Regions from separate parts of the Shewanella colwelliana genome, predicted to be linked through region 1. Evidence: predicted binding sites of a transcription regulator. Region 1 holds the regulator's gene; each other region holds the start of a gene.
The links. The regulator FliA, encoded in region 1, starts transcription of late flagellar genes. The targets are predictions, from matches to a motif close to CTAAAGNTNNNNNNNNNNNNGCCGATA.
Positions count from the first base shown of each region.

Region 2: BEL05_RS15890 (DUF5610 domain-containing protein) is a predicted target of FliA. The motif match lies at 850-876, and genes of this name have one in related genera.
Region 3: BEL05_RS00325 (VC2046/SO_2500 family protein) is a predicted target of FliA. The motif match lies at 1,255-1,281, and genes of this name have one in related genera.

Region 1 covers NZ_MCBT01000018.1:116,458-118,725, forward strand. The annotation lists gene BEL05_RS07210 (protein phosphatase CheZ) at 1-154, opposite strand, end outside; gene cheY (chemotaxis response regulator CheY) at 168-551, opposite strand; gene BEL05_RS07220 (RNA polymerase sigma factor FliA) at 594-1,313, opposite strand; gene BEL05_RS07225 (MinD/ParA family protein) at 1,306-2,187, opposite strand; gene flhF (flagellar biosynthesis GTPase FlhF) at 2,192-2,268, opposite strand, start outside.
Region 2 covers NZ_MCBT01000046.1:93,319-95,586, forward strand. The annotation lists gene BEL05_RS15880 (hypothetical protein) at 1-123, opposite strand, end outside; gene BEL05_RS15885 (phosphoglycerate mutase family protein) at 232-762, opposite strand; gene BEL05_RS15890 (DUF5610 domain-containing protein) at 920-1,504, shown strand; gene BEL05_RS15895 (ferredoxin--NADP reductase) at 1,637-2,268, shown strand, end outside.
Region 3 covers NZ_MCBT01000001.1:62,970-65,237, forward strand. The annotation lists gene BEL05_RS00315 (sensor domain-containing phosphodiesterase) at 1-216, opposite strand, end outside; gene BEL05_RS00320 (DUF406 family protein) at 369-656, opposite strand; gene BEL05_RS00325 (VC2046/SO_2500 family protein) at 732-1,220, opposite strand; tRNA gene BEL05_RS00330 (tRNA-Tyr) at 1,346-1,430, shown strand; tRNA gene BEL05_RS00335 (tRNA-Tyr) at 1,461-1,545, shown strand; tRNA gene BEL05_RS00340 (tRNA-Tyr) at 1,586-1,670, shown strand; gene BEL05_RS00345 (PLP-dependent cysteine synthase family protein) at 2,148-2,268, shown strand, end outside.

The DNA.
Region 1 (2,268 bases):
TTAGACGGCCGACCTCATCAAAAAGCTCTTTTTGAATAGGGGTGGCGAGTTCTCTAACTATCTCGTCAGCTTGTTCTTGCTCATTAGCTTGAAGCAACTCTACGAGTTGCTTTGCTTGCGCTAAACTAATCAGCCCTGAAGTTTCTGCCTGCATAGCTTAACCTTGATTAACCGAGTCGTTCGAAAATTTTGTCTAACTTCTCTTTCAATGTCGCTGCAGTAAAAGGTTTAACCACATAACCATTTACACCAGCTTGGGCTGCTGCAATGATCTGTTCCCTTTTCGCTTCCGCAGTTACCATCAATACAGGTATGTGCTTAAGTTCGTCATCGGCACGGATCGCTTTCAATAGATCGATCCCCTGCATACCAGGCATGTTCCAATCGGTAACAACAAAGTCAAAATCGCCTTTTTGCAACATCGGCAACGCCGTTGACCCGTCATCTGCTTCCTGAGTATTGTTAAAACCCAAGTCTCTTAACAAGTTCTTGATGATACGCCTCATTGTCGAAAAGTCGTCAACAACGAGAATCTTCATATTCTTGTCCAAGGTTTCCTCCGCGGAGCTGTTTTTATTTTGCTCATGTAATCGTTATATTTTGGTCCAATGCTTAAGTTTAGCCTTTAGCCTGAGCATTGCCTGACTATGTATCTGGCTAACTCGAGACTCGCTAACATCAAGTACTGCACCAATCTCTTTTAAATTTAATGCTTCGTCATAATATAACGACAAAACTAAACCATCTCTTTCTGGTAAAAGTTTGATGGCTTCTACCAAGGCTTCATGAAACTGAGTTTCAGCAAGCGCCTCGAATGCATCATCTTGGGATTCTTCATCATGTCTTATTACATCGACCGAAACCCCAAGATCTTCAATCCCAACTACTTTTCCAACCGATACATCATTAAGAATATGATGGTACTCATCCAGTGTCATATCAAGTCGGTCTGCAATTTCATTGTCTTTTGCATCACGACCTAACTCCTGTTCTAGCTCATCTATCACTTGTGCGACACGACGTTGATTGCGATGTACAGAGCGTGGAACCCAGTCTCCGCGGCGTATTTCATCGAGCATTGAGCCTCGAATACGTATGCCTGCAAACGTTTCAAACTTTGCACCTTTACTGCCGTCAAATTTTGATGAGGCTTCTAACAATCCCATCATGCCAGCCTGTAACAGGTCATCCAATTGAACAGAAGCGGGCAACCGCGCTAACAAATGATGAGCAATCCTTTTAACCAACGGTGCATACTGTTCAACGATAGAAGCTTTATTATCTAAACAAGTATACGCTGAGGCTTTACTCACTCGCACGATCCTCTTGGTACTCTGGACGTTGGACCAACCTTTCTACAAAGAACTCTAAATGCCCACCAGGTTGTTGCGGTACTGGCCAACTAATGATTTTATTGGCCAATCCATGATATGCAATTGATGCTGGCGATTTAGGGAACGCTTCTACTATCAATTTTTGTTTACGAACTGATTTTCTGAGGTTTTCATCAAATGGAATCGTTGCAACGAGTTCAAGTGCGACATCGAGAAAACGATCGGTTACTTTGCTTAGTTTAGCAAACAATTCCATACCTTCGCGTAGACTTCTCACCATATTTGCAACAATTTTGAAACGGAACACCCCATGCTCGCGACTTAGGATCTTGATCAACGCATACGCATCGGTGATCGATGTCGGTTCATCGCACACAACGATCAACACATCTTGTGACGCACGAGAAAAGCTCAGCACCATATCAGAGATACCTGCAGCCGTGTCGACAATTAATATATCAAACTGTGTGCGCATCTCACTAAAAGCACGAATCAGTCCAGCATGCTGTGCTTGTGTCAGCTCTACCATGGCTTGCGTACCTGATGTAGCAGGTATAATCCCGATACCTTTTGGGCCTCTGACAATAATATCGTCAAGGTCTGCATCACCAGAAAGTACATGAGAAAGATTACGTTCAGCCCTTAAGCCTAACATCACATCGACATTAGCTAAGCCAAGGTCAGCGTCGAGCACAAGCACACGCTTGCCCTTTTCCGCCAACGAGACCGCGGTATTGATTGATACGCTAGTTTTACCAACGCCACCTTTACCACCTGATACGGCAATTACTTTTACTTTTTCGTTATATGGTTGATTCATCATACGTAAACCGCTTGCTTGATCCCGACTCATTATTTTACTCAAATGCATAGGCCTGTTCATACGACCTTTCAGTGTTTTGTATTGGTTGCTCTTTCTTTTCTAGTACCGAAA
Region 2 (2,268 bases), on a different contig from region 1:
AATGATTTCCCCTCCTTTGAAGCAGATAGTCTCTCCTTCAATAACGGTTAATCTATCGCAATTTTGGCAGCTTACAGATAATGGTTTACTCTTACCCGCTGAATCAAAAAAAGAGTTACTCACCAGATCCTCCAGTTCAGACGTAGCTTCACGTCTTTTGTCCATAATTTGCTAATGTAGTCAATTATGGCGCATAAATCTAGCCTTATCGAACTAAAATATATATAGCGGTTATTCATTGCCCGAACTTAGACCGTATTGGGTTATAACTATACTTAATGCCCCTTCATTAGGTAAGGTTAAAATGAATAACTTGTCATATTCATCTTCTGATAAATTGGCCAATGTAGGCCCTCCGAGTGCAGCTATGATAAGCGGAACTGTATTGGAGTGACCCGCAATAATCACGTTTCCTTTAGCTCCTGACACTAATTGTGAGATCTCTTGGATATGCTCATCGATATTTTTGCTAGCAGTGACACTGACATGGTTTAGGCTACGAGCGCTGATAAGAGGCGCTAATGTCTCTTGAGTGCGGCGAAATTGGGTGGTGATTGCTAACGATAGTGGAGTGCGTTCAAGCGTTGACATTAGTGCTATTGCGCGCTGTTGTCCTATTGCGGTTAGCCCAGGATCGGGGCGTTGGCTATCTTTCTCAGCATGCCTAACCAATATTACTGTTTTTGACTCATGCAGCTCAGCGGCGACAAGTGGCGCGGATTGTAGTAATAGAACTGCGATCAATAACTTAATTATATGCATAAGAATCATCTCTATGGATGGTGAATGTGGTTGCGACACGATTAGTTAGCCTATCATCCAATCTTTATTGATAAAACAAGATAAAAACTAAAGTTGATTAAATAATGGTCGATACTTAGAGATAAGCTATCGTCTTTTAAAATTAAGTGAGGCTGTAATGGAGATTAAGAACCACGGCGGCGCAGTGTCAGAAGTTGCGCGTAACAAGACTGAAACTTCTGGTAATCATGGCCAACAAGTCTCAGAGGTGGCAAAAAACAAAACCGCTCTGGCTGCCAGTAAACAGATGATGAACACGGCCATTATCGCGGCGCAGCAAGAGGTCAATTTAAGCTCAAGCAATGAACCTATGCGGCTACTTTATAAGGCTGCGATTGAAGCGATTAATGAAGAGCTGGCACCAACAATGGGCGAGCATGCAATTGAAACTGCTGTTGAACAGGGAGTAGACACCTCACCGGAAGCAACTGCTGAACGTATAGTTAGCTTTGCGACTCAGTTTTTTGCTATCCATCAAGAGCAAAATAGTGGACTCTCGTTTGATGAGCAGTTGAACTCTTTCATGGATAAAATTGGCGGGGCTATTGATCAAGGGTTTGATGAGGCCAAAGATATATTGTCGGGATTAAAAGTGCTAGAGGGAGATATTGCTGATGGTGTCGATCAAACTTACAGTCTAGTGCAGGAGGGGTTGCAAGCATTTAGGGACAGTTTTTCCGAGCCCGAGGCCCCAACCTCATAGTAATGGTAAACAGTAAGTACTTTCTTTATAAGCCCCTACTATTTAGGGGCTTTTTGTTATCTTGACTCGAGTAAATATAAGGTTAATGATGGTTTAAAGCCAAGATAGATAATATGACGATAAGGTGGATATATGTGGCAAGAGGCTAAGGTGATAGCGCGTATTGATTGGAATCATCAACTTTTCACTTTAAAATTGTCGGCTGACATAGCGCCTTTTATCGCTGGGCAGTTTATCAAGCTTTCTCAACATATTGATGGTAAGCGTATTGCTAGAGCTTACTCCTTGGTTAATGCGCCGTCTGATGACTATTTAGAGGTCTTGGCTGTAAGCGTCGAGGAGGGGCAGTTGTCTCCCAACTTACAGGCGTTGCAAGTTGGTGACAGTATCGATATCTCAACTAAAGCCAGTGGTTTTATGACCTTAGATGAGCTTCCGCAACAAGGTCGAGATCTGTGGCTGTTTGCGACAGGCACGGCAGTCGGCCCCTTTGTCTCGATGATGAGAACGGAACAGCCATGGCAACGCTTTGAGCACCTAGTGTTAGTGTATGGGGTGCGGCTTGCAGCAGATCTTGCGTACTACCAGGAGTTATTGGCTTTAAAAGCGCAATATGGCGATCAGTTGAAACTGGTGTTATCGGTGACCCGTGAACAATTTGATGGTGCGATGAATTGTCGGATCCCCACGGGCATGGCAGCGGGTGAGATTGAGGATAAGGCGGGTTTAACGATTTCTCCTGAATCATCTCAGGTAATGATTTG
Region 3 (2,268 bases), on a different contig from region 1:
ACGTATCAACGAATGGGTATCGATAAGACCTGTATTGGCAACCATAACAGTCTCATCACGATCGATTGAAAATAGGCAAACACCGACACCGCCAATAGGAAGCGCGTCAGTGAGCAGACTAACGGCTAACTGAGCGGTTTCTTCAAATTGTCCTTCCTGTTTTTCTACCGAGTTCACGATCGACTCTAACAGGTATTGGTATTGGCGTTTGCTCATATCATCCTAAAGCCAGCAGCGGAAAAATGGTTGCTGCTGAGGTAAAGCCGTCAAATGACAGCCAAAAGTTTCACTGATGTTATTTTTTTGCTATTCGACGGTAGACTACACCATGCGCCATAGGCTTTTCAATACTAATATCTTGATAATAATCAAAGGTTATTTTCAAGTTGGAAGATCATTTTTTCTGCACTGTAGTTAAACGTGATAGTGAGACTTACGCCCCCTTCAGTTTCGGAAACTAAGCACTGAAGGTCACCAAATCGTTTACAAGCCAGATCAATTAATTGCTGTGCTTGTTCCTTGGCATCGTCTCCAACTCTTTCAATGACTAATTGCGTATCATACTCGTCAATCACTGCACCAATATCGGCGTAACTACCGCAATCTGTACAGGTGTCATTCACTAAATTTGACTGTGCTTTTTGAATGTTTTTCATCGCTAACTTCTATGTGGTGTTAATAGGCATAATTATAGTATCAACTGGCCTATGAGTTCGAGACGCAGTTCATAACTAAACAATTATTTCTGCAAGTAAGCGCTGTTGAACGAGCTGGTCAACAAAGTGCGGCGTATTAATCGACAGATCCTCATCTGTCAGATCACCCGTATATTTAGCCTTGCTAACCAATGAACAGTTTGCCAATACTTGGCTCACCTCTATCGGGACAGCCCCCCTTGTTACGACGGCCTCTGGTTGCAAACATTGCGATAAGTGAAATGCGGCGAGCCCCTGCTGCTGAAATACTAGGCTATGATCTATCACCTGTTCTTTAGACATATCACTTAATAGCGGCTGCGATTTAGGCAGTTCAAACTGTTCATGTAAACGTTGCTCAATCTCTCTGTCCGAACCTTTAAGATGGAACTGTGCCATGTCACGCGCATCGGCCGACAACATTGCCAACAGCAAACCGAACTCTCCTCTACGCTCACCAGAGATGGCGTGATTGAGTTTGGTGCCTAAATGAGCTTCTGAAAGTAATACTTGCGTTGTTTGCATAAAAAAACATCGATTAAACAGCCTGTTGCTATTTAATCGACCGCTTGAACAGAAACTTTAGAAATAATTTCAATTATGGCCTTTACACTGCGGCTGTTTCTGACTACTATTGCCGCCGCAATTGAGGAGGGGTTCCCGAGTGGCCAAAGGGATCAGACTGTAAATCTGACGGCTCAGCCTTCGAAGGTTCGAATCCTTCTCCCTCCACCATTTGCGGCAATTTGATATAGAGATATTCGTGGAGGGGTTCCCGAGTGGCCAAAGGGATCAGACTGTAAATCTGACGGCTCAGCCTTCGAAGGTTCGAATCCTTCTCCCTCCACCATCTTTATCTTATTATTAAATTGGTTTTAAGCGATACACGTGGAGGGGTTCCCGAGTGGCCAAAGGGATCAGACTGTAAATCTGACGGCTCAGCCTTCGAAGGTTCGAATCCTTCTCCCTCCACCATTTCGCACTCTTCGCTCAAAGTATCTCTTCGTAACATATCTACAAAAACAATACCCAAACCAGCACCTTATATTCTTTATTGTTATTATCGTCCGTTTACTGCTATTACCGTCCATTATCAGCTATCCAATCAACAAATAAGCACACCCGTTACTTAACAAGCCACACGCATAAACAGTGCATCATGTAATTGATAACCTCAATGTCGCTATATAGCTTGCCAAGCTCCCCAGCTTACTGTCGTAACATCCCTACCACATACTTTACATACCAACTACTGAATTACCTTTTTAAATTGAGTATGATGCGATTATCTAAGATGGTGGATCTTGTTACCTTAATTCCCTTTTTGAGGCGCAACGTATCAAGATTGGGGGCTGCTGTGGTGCTATCATTTTATAAAGTACCTTCGGTTACGGTATTAATGTCCAAGCAATAGAGTTCATATTTCTTAATCAATTCGTTACAGGAATAACAATGGAAAGATCATGGGTAAACCAAGCAATCGCTAAAATTGAAGCCGATTATCAACGCAGTGCAGACACCCACTTGATCAAATTGGATATTGCCTGCCTGACCGGGATTGACATCTACCTTA